Rhodohalobacter sp. SW132: one gene and its partner. The main gene of each other region encodes a partner of the protein of the gene in region 2 in a complex. Links are inferred from orthologs where the notes say so. Each region holds a gene or a part of one and is shown on either strand. Other genes may lie near its edges.

The links. The genes of interacting proteins can lie anywhere in the genome.
Region 1: rplX (region 2) and rpmE share a complex: the UniProt entries of both Bacillus subtilis proteins name them as parts of the 50S ribosomal subunit. The link is inferred for Rhodohalobacter sp. SW132 from one-to-one orthologs.

The regions. Positions count from the first base shown.
Region 1 is NZ_QUOK01000008.1:45,728-52,948, forward strand. The notes cover bases 1,855-4,724. They hold rpmE (50S ribosomal protein L31), read right to left. Parts: upstream 3,461-4,724; coding sequence 3,248-3,460; downstream 1,855-3,247. Other genes in these bases: DYD21_RS14670 (hypothetical protein), read left to right, coding at 1,855-2,316; DYD21_RS14675 (MBL fold metallo-hydrolase), read right to left, coding at 2,536-3,177; DYD21_RS14685 (magnesium chelatase), read right to left, coding at 3,530-4,724. Also shown: DYD21_RS14660 (sigma-54-dependent Fis family transcriptional regulator), read left to right, coding at 1-1,060; LPS assembly lipoprotein LptE, read left to right, coding at 1,047-1,565; more of DYD21_RS14670, read left to right, coding at 1,690-1,854; more of DYD21_RS14685, read right to left, coding at 4,725-5,026; DYD21_RS14690 (anthranilate synthase component I family protein), read right to left, coding at 5,370-6,653; DYD21_RS14695 (quinone-dependent dihydroorotate dehydrogenase), read left to right, coding at 6,736-7,221. UniProt on the Bacillus subtilis protein: Binds the 23S rRNA. While neither of the L31 paralogs is essential, this protein seems to function as the main L31 protein.
Region 2 is NZ_QUOK01000019.1:752-7,915, reverse strand. The notes cover bases 509-3,321. They hold rplX (50S ribosomal protein L24), read right to left. Parts: upstream 2,186-3,321; coding sequence 1,832-2,185; downstream 509-1,831. Other genes in these bases: rplP (50S ribosomal protein L16), read right to left, coding at 3,077-3,321; rpmC (50S ribosomal protein L29), read right to left, coding at 2,858-3,055; rpsQ (30S ribosomal protein S17), read right to left, coding at 2,589-2,852; rplN (50S ribosomal protein L14), read right to left, coding at 2,197-2,565; rplE (50S ribosomal protein L5), read right to left, coding at 1,271-1,816. Also shown: more of rplF, read right to left, coding at 1-508; more of rplP, read right to left, coding at 3,322-3,499; rpsC (30S ribosomal protein S3), read right to left, coding at 3,518-4,261; rplV (50S ribosomal protein L22), read right to left, coding at 4,274-4,651; rpsS (30S ribosomal protein S19), read right to left, coding at 4,667-4,936; rplB (50S ribosomal protein L2), read right to left, coding at 4,940-5,776; rplW (50S ribosomal protein L23), read right to left, coding at 5,790-6,080; rplD (50S ribosomal protein L4), read right to left, coding at 6,077-6,730; rplC (50S ribosomal protein L3), read right to left, coding at 6,736-7,164. UniProt on the Bacillus subtilis protein: One of two assembly initiator proteins, it binds directly to the 5'-end of the 23S rRNA, where it nucleates assembly of the 50S subunit. One of the proteins that surrounds the polypeptide exit tunnel on the outside of the subunit.

The DNA of each region.
Region 1 (7,221 bases), on a different replicon or contig from region 2:
CATTGAAAGTGAGCTTTTCGGTCATGAGAAAGGCGCATTTACCGGGGCTCATGAGGCGCGCAAGGGATATTTTGAGAAAGCGGATAACGGAACCATTTTTTTAGATGAAATCGCCGATACACCCAAAAATATCCAGGTGAAACTTCTAAGAGTTCTCGAATCCGGCGAATTTTTCCGTGTGGGTTCCAGCAAGATGTATACATCGAACGTTCGGGTTATTGCGGCAACTAATAAGGATCTCTGGGAGGAAGTACAGCAGGGTAACTTCAGAGAAGATCTCTACTACCGCCTCGATACGGTTAAAATTAAGCTTCCTCCGCTTCGTGATCGCCAGGAAGATGTAGTCCCCATTTTCAGAAAGTTTGTCAACGAATTCTCTTCAAAATACGATTCAGTATTTAAAGGTTTTTCTGATGAAGCCCGGGAGCTGCTCATCTCCTACCGGTGGCCGGGGAATGTACGTGAATTGAAGAATGTGGCTGAACAGCTTGTTGTTCTTGAAAAATCTCAGTTTATAGATAAAGAACGTCTTCAGAAATATCTGAAAGGAAGACAGCATCAGGGCTCGGCGGATAATCTGCCCGTTGTTGCAGCGAAAAGCGATAGTGAAGATGAGCATGAATTTAAATCCAGCTCCTCTCAGGATCCAACTTTGATCTACCGTGCACTCGTCGAGATGCGAACCGACCTGTCAGATCTTAAAAAGATGCTGGCTAAATTTCTTTACTCCTCTTTCAGTCAAAAGGAGATAAAAGCATTGCCCGAAGCGATGCCGCGTGAATTTGACCCAAATGATATTTCAGTCTATACCAACGAGCACGGGGAAGAAAGTTTGGGAATACGTTCGATGAACCGTAATGAAAATGAAGAACCGGCTGAAGGCTCGGCAATTCAATCTTTTTTTGGTGAAGATGAAATTCCATCCATTGAAAAAGCAGAAAAGTTTTTGATTCAGCAAGCGTTAAAGAAATTCGAAGGTAACCGCAGAAAAGCTTCGGAAGCCCTCGGTGTTAGTGAACGCACCCTGTACAGAAAACTGGATCAGTATGAACTCCAATAAACGCTCGTTTCTCATAGTCGTTATTCTGCTCGCTCTGACCATTCCTGCCTGTGTTCAATACAGTTTTACAGGCACCAGTATACCGTCGGATGTCAGAAATATTTATATTCCATTCTTCCCGGATAATTCGCAAAGCGGCCTGGGAGATTTATCAGATCGGCTTAATAATGCGCTTATCAACCGATTTGTGAACCAGAGTCGCCTCTCGTTAAATAATGATCGGGAGGGAGCAGATTCATGGATGGAAGGCACTATTCAATCCTATAGAAACCGGCCATTCAGTGTGGGAGGTGACGAACAGGCAAACCTGAATGAAATTCAAATCGTGGTGCGGGCAACGTTTCAATTTGCCAGGGACGATCAGCCTGAATACAGTAAAAACTTCACCGGAAGTGCCACGTATGATGTTCTCCAAAACCCGGTGGACGGTGAGCTTGAAGCAGCCGAAGCGGCGCTGCAACAAATTGCAAACAATGCTTTTAATGATGCAGTGAGTAATTGGTAGTGACAATATCTAAACATTTTTGTACTATCCACTAATTACCTAAATTGAGCATAATGGTTGATCCCAGTTATCTAAGGATATCTTGCTCGATAAAAACGTGTAACTAAAATTTGGCTCTCTTTTGATGGATTTACCTACTGGCGAAGTACCCGAATCCTATAAAATCTATTTCGATCTCTTTGAGGAAGATCCCCAGGGAACGATAAAAAAACTGGAAAACCACGTTACCCGCCGTAACAGCGGGGCTGTAGGCTATTTTTTCCTGGCCGTACTATGCCGGAAAGCAGGGAATAATACCGCAGCTGTGAAGTTCGCACTATCTGCAAAAATCCTGGCCCCCGGCAGCAAATTTTTCAGTCAGCTCCCCTATTATATCCAGCATCCCGATCTTTTTAATGCCTGGGTTCCATCTACAAACCTGCCCTCGTTTCAGCCTGCGCCGCGAAAAACGCAAAGTTCTCACCCAATTGAAGATCTCGATCAGTTGATCACAAAACTATCCGGTGTGGAATCCAAACGAATCAGGTTATCTGAGGATGATGCTGAAAAACGCGATCTTAGCGAGAGTTCCGCAAATGTGGACGATATAGTAACTGAAACTCTTGCATTGATTCATGAAAAGCAGAAAAATTACACCGCAGCTATCAGTGTCTACCAACAGCTAAGGCTGGCCAATAGCTCTAAAAAGGAGGCGTATGATGAGGAAATTCTTCGCCTGCAGCAACTGGCCAATTCCAGTAAAAAAAATTAATGCCAGGCCAGTGCTGATTTAACGGGTTAAGGAAAGATCTTCATCCAAACATTCCCATCATTTCATCGATCACACCACAGTAGTGCCGTGTAACTGGTCAGCGATCTAAAGGCAGTCATCGGATGAGTCATTCAGAAATCCTGAATTGATTCAGCGTGACTCGACTTTTCAAAAAAACTCATCCGATGACACAACACTTTAATGTATTTGGATGTTCTTCTATCCTTTAACAAACGGATTGTTTTTCTTCTCTTGTCCAACCGTGGTAGAAGGTCCGTGCCCCGGGTACACTACTGTTTCATCAGGCAGAGTGTAAATTTTATCTCGGATTGATTTTGTAAGCAGATCCATATCTCCTTTGTAAAGATCCGCCCGCCCCACGCTTCCTTTGAATAGGGTGTCTCCCGCAATCAGTAGGTTTTCATCTTCAAAATAGATAGAAAGATGATCGGGAGCATGACCTGGCGTATATAGCAGATCCATAGTAAACGACCCCAGCGTAAATGCTTTTTGCTCTTCCAGTTTTTCCGGGGTGAATGACAGTTCATCCGCTTTAAGTCTGAACATTGCAGCCTGTTCTGAAATATGATTCCAGGGATGTAAATCTTTGTGGCTCAGGTATACATCCGTATCGAATGCAGAAAGCACAAATGGCAGTCCCAGGACATGATCAATATGCGCATGAGTGAGCAGAACACCAATCAACCGGCTGTTCTGGTTGCCAAGTTCAGCGCGAAATCTCGAGAATTCTTTCTTATTCGAAAAACCGGGGTCAATCAAAATGGATTCACCACCTTGAGTCAGCAGATAAGTGTTCTCCGCAAAAGGTCCCACTTCAAATGATTTGATATCCAGTGCCATACGAACGGTTTTAAATAAAAAAAGGATGTACTGACAATACAATACATCCTTTTAAAAATGGAAACAGAATTTACTTGCGCTTGTATCGCTTGTTGAAACGATCGATACGGTCGGCTTTTTTCTGGATCTTTTGATCCTTGTTGTAAAACGGATGATTTTTTGAATCAATCTCGCTCTTGAATATACCATCTTCTGTTTCGATGGTGCTTCTGGTTTTCATCTCAGAACCGTCACTCATTATAACGGTAATTTCCTTATAGTCAGGATGGATTCCTTTTTTCATAACTCAACAATCTTTTTGATTTTGTCGTAGAACAGTTAAGATAAGGGTTCGCTGAAATTATTGCAATGATCATTCTAAATCAGAATAATCATCTTCATCGAACTCTCCCATGCCGCCAAGCATGGAACCGAGCATATCACTATAGGTTCGCTGTTCATCCAGGTCTTCCTTTCCGAGCATGGAGTTCTGATGGAGCGCTTCTATCACAAAATCCATCACAGCATATTCATCCCCACCTTTAACGCTTTCAATTTGAGTTGCGATCTCCTTCAGTCCGGTAATTTTATCCAATCTTTTTCGGTATTCTTTATCCGGAAGCGAATCAGGCAGTTCGAGTGAATTTCCGGCTGCAAACCAGTCCAGTATCTGCTGATATGGGTGACCGTTTTCTTCACCAGATTTTTTCTGCTGGGGATCGGGCAGTAGTTCTTTAAAAGCAGAATTAATCGCCCTGCCGAGCAGATGTTTAGCTACGTTCACCGCCCCTTCCTGCTCTCCTTCATACACCAGTTCAAGCTTGCCGGTAATAGCCGGAACCATGTGAAATAAATCTGTGATCCGCAGCGTCGTGGATGTTTCACCATTCGACACCATTCGTCGTTCTGCCGCTGATATAACCTGTTCAAAACCCGTTATGGTCATACGCGCCGATACACCGCTTTTTTGATCGATATATTCACTTTCTCTCGCCTCAAAAGCCACCCGTGCCAGAATCCGGCGATAGACATCCGGCATCTGAACTGACAGCTCCCCATCTCGTTCTGTCCACGCCTCCTGCCCGGCAATCTCTTCCGCAATTTGAATATTTTTTGGATAATGCGTGATGATTTGAGAGTCAATTCTGTCTTTCAGCGGAGTGATAATATTTCCGCGGTTTGTATAATCTTCGGGATTTGCAGAAAAACCCATGAACAGGTCCAGCGGAATACGGATATTAAATCCGCGAATCTGAATATCACGTTCCTGCATGATGTTTAAGAGCGCAACCTGTATTCGCGGCTGAAGATCAGGGAGTTCATTGATGACAAAAATGCCCCGGTTCACTCTTGGAATCAGGCCAAAATTAATCACTTCCTCATCTGCGAGTGTAAGGCGTTTTGATGCAGCTTTAATCGGGTCGAGATCTCCTATGAGATCCGCAACGGTTGTATCGGGTGTGGCGAGCTTTTCTCCGTATCGCTGCTCTCTGCCAATCCACTCAATCGGCGTATCATCCCCATCCTGTTCAATTTTCTCCCTTGCATATTTTGAAACGGGATGATAGGGATCGTCATGTATTTCGGAGCCTGCAACAATGGGCATCTCGTCATCTAAAAAGTGTACCAGCATTCTCAGAATCTTCGTTTTTGCCTGACCCCTTAGCCCAAGTAGCAGCAGGTCGTGTCTGCCGAGTATGGCATTTTGGAGTTGGGGAATAACCGAGTGATCATAACCCAGGATTCCCGGGAACAGCTCTTCTCCGCTGCGCATTTTTGTGATCAGATTTCTCCGCAGTTCATCCTTAACAGAAACTGATTTCCACCCGCTTTCTTTGAGTTCACCTAACGTGCCGACTTTCTTGCTCATGTAAATGTTTTGAATTGAGTTCTCTGTGCAGAAGTCAAAACTTAAAAAACGGCAACTTCATTTCAACCTAAGTGCTTTTTAAAAAATGAGTAAAAAAGCGGCTGATATTGTTTGAAAACGGCGTGGTACTGTGGAGTTTATCATCAATACCGTCATGCCGGACTTCGATCCGGCATCTCCCATTTTTGTTCGAGCTTTAGATACTGCCAGTGGCAAACATTTCCACGTTGCGTAGATGGGAGATCCCGCATCCCCCGAAGAAATCCCCGCGGTAAAGTGCGGGATGACGTTGCACCGGTGCGTTTTACACTGATCAATTATCGAACACCAGCTTTCACGATAATCAAAGAGATGTGAGAACACGGGATTTTATTTTGGTTTCTTCCCACTCTTCCTCCGGTTTGGAATCCCCGGTGATCGCCCCGCCGACCGGATAGTGCAGTCTGTTATTCTGAAGGATACAGGAGCGTATCACCACATTAAAATCAAAATCTCCGTTTGGGTTGATATATCCGATTGCCCCGGAATAGATTCCTCTCTTGTAACTCTCCATCTTTTCGATCTGTTTCATCACCCGTAATTTTGGTGCACCCGTCATTGATCCCATCGGAAAGCAGGCTTTAATTGCGTCCACCGGGTCTGTGTCGGGCCTCAGCTCCCCTTCAACCCGTGAAATCAGCTGATGAACGGTTCCAAAACTCTGAATATCGTACAGTTTGCTAACCTTGATAGAACCGGGGCGCGATACTTTAGAGAGATCATGCCTTACCAGGTCTACGATCATCAGGTTTTCAGCCTCATTTTTTTCACTCTTCAGCTCATTTCTGAGTTTCAGATCTATCTCCGGGTCCGTGCTTCTGCCCGATGTTCCTTTAATGGGTTCCGACAAAATTGTGCTCCCCTCCTTCTTCAGAAATCTTTCCGGTGAATTGCAGCAGACAGTAAAATCATCCATCTCGATCAGGCTGGCAAAAGGAACGGGATTAACACCACTCATCCGCCTGAATAATTGAAAAGGATCTCCATCATAGTCTGCTGATATTGGATATGAATAGTTCATCTCATAAAAATCACCTTCAGCGATTAACCCTTTAATTTCTTCAACCGCATGCTGATAGGAACTCTCTGAGATTCCCGGTTTGATATTTTTAATAGGTAAAGCCCGCGCACTGTTCTGTGTATCTACATCAGGAATAGGGAGCGTTTCTCCCAGCAGCTGATCCACTTCACCGCTCTCAATCACAAATAGAATGGAGGGTTCCATCATAAAAAGATCAGGAGTTCTGTAGAGCTTTTGGTTTTCGGAACTCAGGGATTCAATGGAATTTTTCATATCGTACCCGATGTATCCAAACAACCATCCCGATTCTCGCCTGAACGATTTAAATATCTCCCACGGTTTATCCGTAAATGTTTGCTGCTTTCCGTTGCCTGTCCACCTCGATTCAAACCCTTCTATAATGAGTTTTTTTTGCGGGAAAGCCGCTATATATGTCCGGTTTGATTCGGGGTGCCCGCTGAGTTGTGATTCAAGTATTACAATCTCTTTGTTTTCAAAATGATCGGCGGCTTTTTTCAGGTGGTGATAGATTACATCGGTTTGCCGTAGGGAGTTCTTCCTGCTCATTCAGTTGCTTCTCTTTGTTTGTTAAAGAATCGACTTCGAACTTAGCGGTTCGATGGTTAACTTACATCAAAATTTTCACCGTATGAATTTCTATAAGGTAGCAGTACGCCCAATCCTCTTCAAATTCTCTGCTGATTATGCGCATGAACTTGCCATCCAATCTGCAGGGTTCGTAAGTCAGAACCGTATTTTAACCGGGTTAGCGGAAAAAATTTATTCAAAAAATGATTCTCGTTTACATCAAAAAATCTGGGGACTGAAATTTAAAAATCCCGTGGGTCTTGCCGCCGGGTTTGATAAAAACGGAACGACAACCTACCTGATGGAGGCACTCGGTTTTGGTTTTCTCGAAGTGGGGAGCATAACGGCAAATGCCTGTACCGGGAATCCCAAGCCAAGGAGTTTCAGGTTACCGGAAGATCAATCACTTATCAATCGGTTAGGGCTAAACAACGATGGCGCTAAAACGATCATCAAACGTTTAAAAAAACATGAACATGACGTGCCAATAGGTGTGAATATTGCCAAAACCCACAACCCGGATATCAGCGGTGAACTGGCACTTAAA
Region 2 (7,164 bases):
TGACTTACCAGCTTTTCTTCGTACGTACTCATCAGTGTATCGAATACCTTTTCCTTTATAAGGCTCCGGCTTTCTCATCGATCTGATCTTTGCTGCAACCTGGCCTACCATCTCTTTGTTCACTCCGGAGATAATAAGCATTGGATTTTTTTTCGTTTTTGTATCCACTTCAATATCAATTCCTTCGGGTGGAACAAAATAGATCGGGTGTGAAAATCCAAGGTTTAATTCAAGAACACCATTTGTAAACGATGCACGGTAACCAACACCAATAATTTCGAGTGTTTTTTTGTACCCGTTTGCCACACCTTCAACCATATTGTTGATAAGTGAACGGTACAAACCATGCAGTGATTTGTGTTCTTTGGAATCACTTGGGCGTTTTACAATAATTTCATTCTCGGTTTTTTCAACCGTGATATCAGGATGAATTCGAATCGTTCCCGTTCCTTTCTCACCTTTCACGGTAATTGTGTTGTCAGCACCAATCGTAAATTCGATATTGCTGGCCAACGCAACCGGTTGTTTACCTATTCTTGACATAACGTTCGTATCCTAAATTTTTAGTAAATCGAGCAGAGAATTTCTCCGCCAATTTTCAATTTACGTGCTTCTTTATCTGTCATAACACCATTGGAGGTTGACAGAATTACAATTCCAAGACCGTTATAAGATTGTGGAATATCGTCAGCACTTACATATTTCCTCAAACCGGGTTTTGATACCCGAATCAGTTTCTTAATCACAGGCTGGCCATACGCATCATACTTAAGGAAAAGCCGAAGCACGCCTTGTTTATTATCTGTAATGTCGATGTATTTATTTACGTAGCCTTTATCAACAAGAATTTTAGTCATTGCACGCTTTAGCTTAGACGCTGGAACATCCACACGTCTGTGGCCGGCCTGCTGTGCATTTCTTAAACGGGTTAAATAATCAGATACTGGGTCAGATTGCATAATTTAATTCTCCTGTGTTACCAACTTGCTTTACGGATGCCTGGTATTTTACCATTTAGTGCGAGCTCGCGAAACTTGATACGCGACACACCATACTCACGGATATATCCACGAGATCTTCCGGTGAGATTGCACCTGTTCCGAACACGGGTAGGGCTTGCGTCTCGCGGAAGTTTTTGCAGAGCTTCGTAGTCGCCTGCTTCTTTGAGCTCGCGACGCTTTTCAGCGTACTTTTCCACAGTACGTTTTCTTTTTTCGTTTCGTGCTATCCAGGATTTCTTAGCCATTGGTATATACTTTTATATTCAAATTCATTTCTTAAACGGCATTCCCATATGCTTCAAAAGAGCAAATGCCTCTTCATCTGTTTCAGCAGATGTTACAAATGAGACATCCATGCCGTGCACGGTTGAAGCTTTGTCTACATCAATCTCAGGGAATATTGTATGTTCTTTGATTCCCATGGTATAATTCCCACGGCCATCAAAACTTTTATTGGGCACTCCCTGGAAGTCGCGTGTTCTTGGGAGGGCGAGATTAATTAATCGATCGAGGAATTCAAACATAATTTTTCCTCTCAGAGTAACTTTAGCGCCAATTTCCTGTCCTTCACGAAGTTTAAAGTTCGATACAGATTTTTTCGCTTTGGTTTTAACCGCTTTTTGGCCGGTAATTATCCCAATATTTTCTGTAATGACATCCAGGGTTTTCGCATCATTAATTGCATTTCCATACCCAACATTTATAATAATTTTTTTGAGTTTGGGTACACCCATGATGTTATCGTATTTAAACTCATCCATGAGTTTATCAACGATTTCTTTCTTGTACTGTGTATAAAGTCTTGCTTCTGCCATTCTACTATTTCAGAATTACTTGTCAATAATTTCGCCACTACTCTTTGCGTAACGAACCCATCGTCCGCCGCCTTCTTCTTCAATACGCTTACGACCGATCCGGGTTGGTTCATCCGTTGTAGGATCGATTACCATAAGGTTTGAAATATGTACGGGAGCTTCCCGCTTCAGACGTCCACCCTGAGGATTTTCCTGTGATGGTTTTTCGTGGTGTGTTCTCATGTTTACACCCTCAACAAGTACCCGGTCTCGTTCAGGATAAACCAGCATTACGCGACCTCTTTTGCCCTTGTCGTTTCCGGCAAGCACAAGAACATCATCACCTTGCTTTACGTGTAATTTCTTTTTTCTATTAAACTTACGTGGCATATTGCTATCCTTTAAAGTACTTCAGGGGCCAGTGAAACAATCCGCATGAAATTTCTTTCACGAAGTTCCCGGGCAACGGGACCAAAAATACGGGTTCCAACCGGTTCTTTTTCCTTGTTAATAATTACCGCCGCATTCTCATCGAATCGAATATAACTTCCATCTTTGCGACGAATTTCCTTTTTAGTGCGTACGATAACAGCCTGTACCACTTCACCCTTTTTCACATTACCGCCAGGGATCGCTGTTTTAACCGAGCAAGAAATAAGGTCTCCAATTCGGGCATACCTTCTCTTAGAATCACCTAAAACTTTGATACACATCACTTTTCTTGCACCGCTGTTATCAGCTACATTCAGTGTTGATTGTGTTTGAATCATTCCTTTACCCTACAAATTGATCGTTATTTTGCTCGTTCTACGATCTCGACCAAACGCCAAGATTTTCGTTTTGATAATGGACGTGTTGACATAATCAGCACGGTATCACCGGAGTTAGCCTGGTTTGTTTCGTCGTGAGCCAGGTATTTCGTGGTTTTCGTGATAAACTTTCCATAAATAGGATGTTTAATCTGACGGTCGACAGCCACGGTGATTGTTTTATCCATTCGGTCGCTTACAACGCGGCCGGTTCTAGTTCTTCTTTGAGCTCTTTCTGCTTGTGCCATAATCGTTATTCAGCACTCTTTTTTTCGTTAATAATCGTTGTCAATCGGGAGATTTCACGGCGTGTATTTTTAATTCTCGCCGGGTTTTCAATTTGTCCCGCAATGGCTTTGTTAAATTTAAAATCAACTAAAGCCTTTTTCTCATCCTTTAGCCTGGCTTCCAGTTCTGAAAGCGACAGATCGCGTAATTCGTGTGATTTCATAATCTTTCTGTTCCTGCTTAATTATTCACCGTCGTAATCGCGACGCTTCACAAATTTTGTTTTAATAGGCAGTTTATGAGATGCTCTTCTCAACGCTTCCTGAGCTTGTGCTTCGCTTACACCAGCAATCTCAAACAGTATTCTGCCGGGCTTAACTACCGCAATAAAGTGATCGAGTGCACCCTTTCCTTTACCCATTCGTGTTTCAGCAGGTTTGCTGGTGATGGGTCTGTCAGGAAAAATTCGGATAAACGTTTTCCCATCCCGCTGCAGGGTTCGGGCAATCGTCACACGGCAAGCTTCAATTTGTCTTGATGTGATAAACTTTGGCTCAAGTGCTTTGAGGCCAAAACTTCCAAAAGCAAGAGTATGTCCGCGCTGTGCGTTTCCTTTAAGCTTGTCCCTGTGGACGCGACGTCTTGGAATTCTTTTTGGTTCTAACATGATTTCTTAAACTATCGGTTATTTACGTGTACGACGCTTGGACCTTCCGGAGCCTTTACGCTGCCTGCTTCGCCCACCGCCTTTACGTTGCGGTTCATTTTCCTGTTTAGAATCGGATCCCGGTGTAAGATCTACATCACCAATGATCTCGCCTTTGAAAATCCAGACGGAAACTCCAATTGATCCGTAAATGGTATTGGAAGTTATATTTGCATAATCGATATCTGCACGCAGAGTGTGGAGAGGAACACGACCTTCTTTGTATTGTTCGGTTCGTGCCATTTCAGCACCACCCAAACGTCCGGCACATTTAATTTTAATTCCTTTAGCACCCATTCTCATAGCTGAAGAGATAGCTGTTTTCATTGCTCTTCTGAAAGAGACCCGCGCCTGCAGCTGCTGTGAAATATTTTGTGCAACCAGGCTGGCATCCAGTTCAGGCCGCTTAATTTCACTTACGTTAATCTGTACTTCTTTATTAGTGATCTTTTTGAGCTCTCCTCTGAGGAGTTCAATTTGTTCACCACCCTTACCGATGATTACACCCGGACGGGATGTATTCAGCGTCAGCAAGATTCTTTTTGGAGTACGTTCGATGATTACGTTAGACAAACCTCCGTTGCGCAGTCGAATAGCAAGATATTCACGCAGTTTTGTGTCTTCCAGCAGCATTGATGGCTGGTTCTCATCGGAATACCAGTTGGAATCCCAACCTTTTATGATACCGAGTCTGAGTCCTGTTGGATTACTTTTTTGTCCCAAAATGTTACCTGGTTAATCTTCTATTACAGTTTCTTCCTTCTTCGCAACAACTACAGTAATGTGGCTGCTTCTTTTATTGATGCGGTGTGCACGGCCCATTGGTGCGGGTTGAATTCTCTTCAGGGTCACACCCTCATCCACATAGATCTCTTTGATAAAAAGGAGGTCATTATCAAGCCGCTCTTCTTCAAATTTATCGCGAATGTTTGCAGCTGCTGATTTGATCACTTTAACCACATCGGCTGCAGTACCTTTTTTAGTGAATTCAAGTGTTTTAATCGCTTTATCCACTTGCTCACCCCGTACCAAGTCTACAACAAGGCGTAATTTTCTTGGAGCTTTGCGCAGATGACGCTGGACTGCTTTAGCTTCGAATGTAAGTGTTTCCATTGGTCAAATAGTTTTCTATTTCATTTTCTTAATCGGGTGGCCGCGAAACGTGCGGGTAGGTGCAAATTCACCCAGTTTATGTCCCACCATATTATCAGTCACATACACAGGGATAAACTGTTTTCCATTGTGTACTGCAATAGTTAATCCGATAAAATCGGGAGTAATCATTGAGCTACGAGACCATGTTTTAATGACTTTCTTTTTGCCACTTTCATTCATTGCATCCACTTTACGCAGAAGCTTATAATGTACAAATGGCCCTTTTTTTAACGAACGAGGCATATATTATTTACCCTTTTTTGTTTTTCTTCGCTTAACAATAAACTTGGAAGAGAGTTTCTTTCTGTTTCTCGTCTTTTTCCCTTTTGCCGACTGTCCCCAGGGTGATCTTGGGTGTCCACCGGATGCTTTCCCTTCACCACCACCCATTGGGTGATCTACCGGGTTCATCGCTACACCTCTTGTTTGAGGCCGGATTCCGAGCCACCGGCTTCTTCCTGCTTTTCCTTTCGTTGTATTGAAATGATCAGGATTACTTGTTGCGCCAACAGTGGCAATACATCTTCCAAGAATTCTGCGAACTTCGCCTGATGGAAGTTTAACAGTTACAAACTTATCCGTTTTGGCAACCATTTGAGCTACTGTTCCGGCACTTCTGCAGAGCTGTCCGCCTTTTCCTGGCTGGAGTTCAACATTATGAATAAACGTACCCGGAGGCATTTTAATCATCGGCAGTGAATTACCAACATCAGGAGTTGCAGACTCTGAGGTTATAATGGTATCACCAACCTGCAATTTATTTGGCGCTAAAATATAACGCTTTTCACCATCAGCATAGGCAATAAGAGCGATCCTGGCAGTTCGGTTCGGATCATACTCAATAGTCTGCACTTTTGCAGGGATATCAAATTTATCCCGTTTAAAATCAATTACACGGTGCTTTCTTTTATGTCCGCCGCCACGATGACGTGATGTTTTTCGGCCTCGGTTATTACGACCACCGGACTTACCACCGCCAGATGTAAGCGACTTAAGCGGTTTGCTGACAGTAACATCATCAAACACAGGCGCAATTCTGTGGCGCTGACCGGGGGTTATTGGTTTAATCTGTTTGGTAGCCATTGATCTTTCTTATTTAAATTTCGCTAAAGAAGTCGATTTCACCCTCTTTCAGGGTAATGATCGCTTTTTTCCATACAGCACTTCGGCCTTCAACGAAACCGCTGCGAGTGTGTCTGCCTTTCGGTTTCGACGGAACAATCATTGTATTCACTCGGGAAACTTTTACATCAGGATACTTCTCTTCAATTGCTCTTTTGATCTGAGGTTTGGTTGCAGATCGCAGAACTTTAAAAGCGTATTTCTGATCTTCTTCCTGTATTCTTGTTAGTTTCTCAGTAATCAGTGGTTGAATTAAAATACTCATGCTGCGTCCTCATCAACTTTATTAAATCCAAAACTTGCTTCCAGAACATCCAGAGCTCCTTCCTGAATCACAATAACATCAGCATTCATGATTTCATACGTCGAAGGCTTACCAGCTTCCAATACATCTACTTTTTGCAAATTAGATGATGATTTGTAGAGTACCCGATCTGTTTCTTTAGTGAGAACGAGAACTTTTTTGTCACTGATTCCAAGAGCCGTAAGCAGAGATACCATCTCCTTTGTTTTCGGAACATCGAACGAAAAATCTTCCACCACAATCACAGCTTCTTCAGAAGCTTTCAGTGAAAGAGCAGACATTCTTGCCAGTCTTTTCGCTTTCTTGGTTAACCGTACCGTGTAGTTTCTGGGCTTGGGTCCAAAAATTGTACCCCCGCCTTTTAGCAGCGGTGATCGGATAGAACCTCTTCGGGCCATACCTGTACCTTTCTGCTTATATGCTTTACGGCCGCCACCTCTTACTTCACCACGCTCTTTCGTGTTTGCAGTTCCCTGCCTTTTATTAGCCAGAAAACGGCGAACATCTTCATAGAGCACTGTTTCATTCGGCTCGATCGCAAAAATCTGATCATTCAGATCAGCTTCATTTCCGCTACTCTTGCCATCTGTTTTATGAATTTTCAGTTTCATCAGGCTTAACTCTGTGATTTATTATGAATTTCTACGTAGCCACCGTTTGGTCCGGGAATACCACCTGTTACCAGGAGCATGTTTGAATCAGAATAAATTTGTGCTACAGAGAGATTCTGAATCTTTGTGCGTTTATTCCCTGAACGCCCTGCCATCTTCATACCTTTGAAAACTCTTGCAGGATCTGATGCCTGGCCAATCGCACCCGGCGCACGTTCTCTGTTGTGCTGGCCGTGTGTCTGGCCTCCAACTCCACTGAAGTTGTGCCTTTTTACAACGCCGGTGAACCCGGTACCTTTTGAGGTACCAACCACATCAACACGATCGCCTACTGAAAACACATCTTCAATTGTTAATTCATCACCGAGTTCAAACCCTTCTGGGATGAAGTCTCTGAATTCAAGTGTAATCTTGCGTGGTTCAGCACCCGCTTT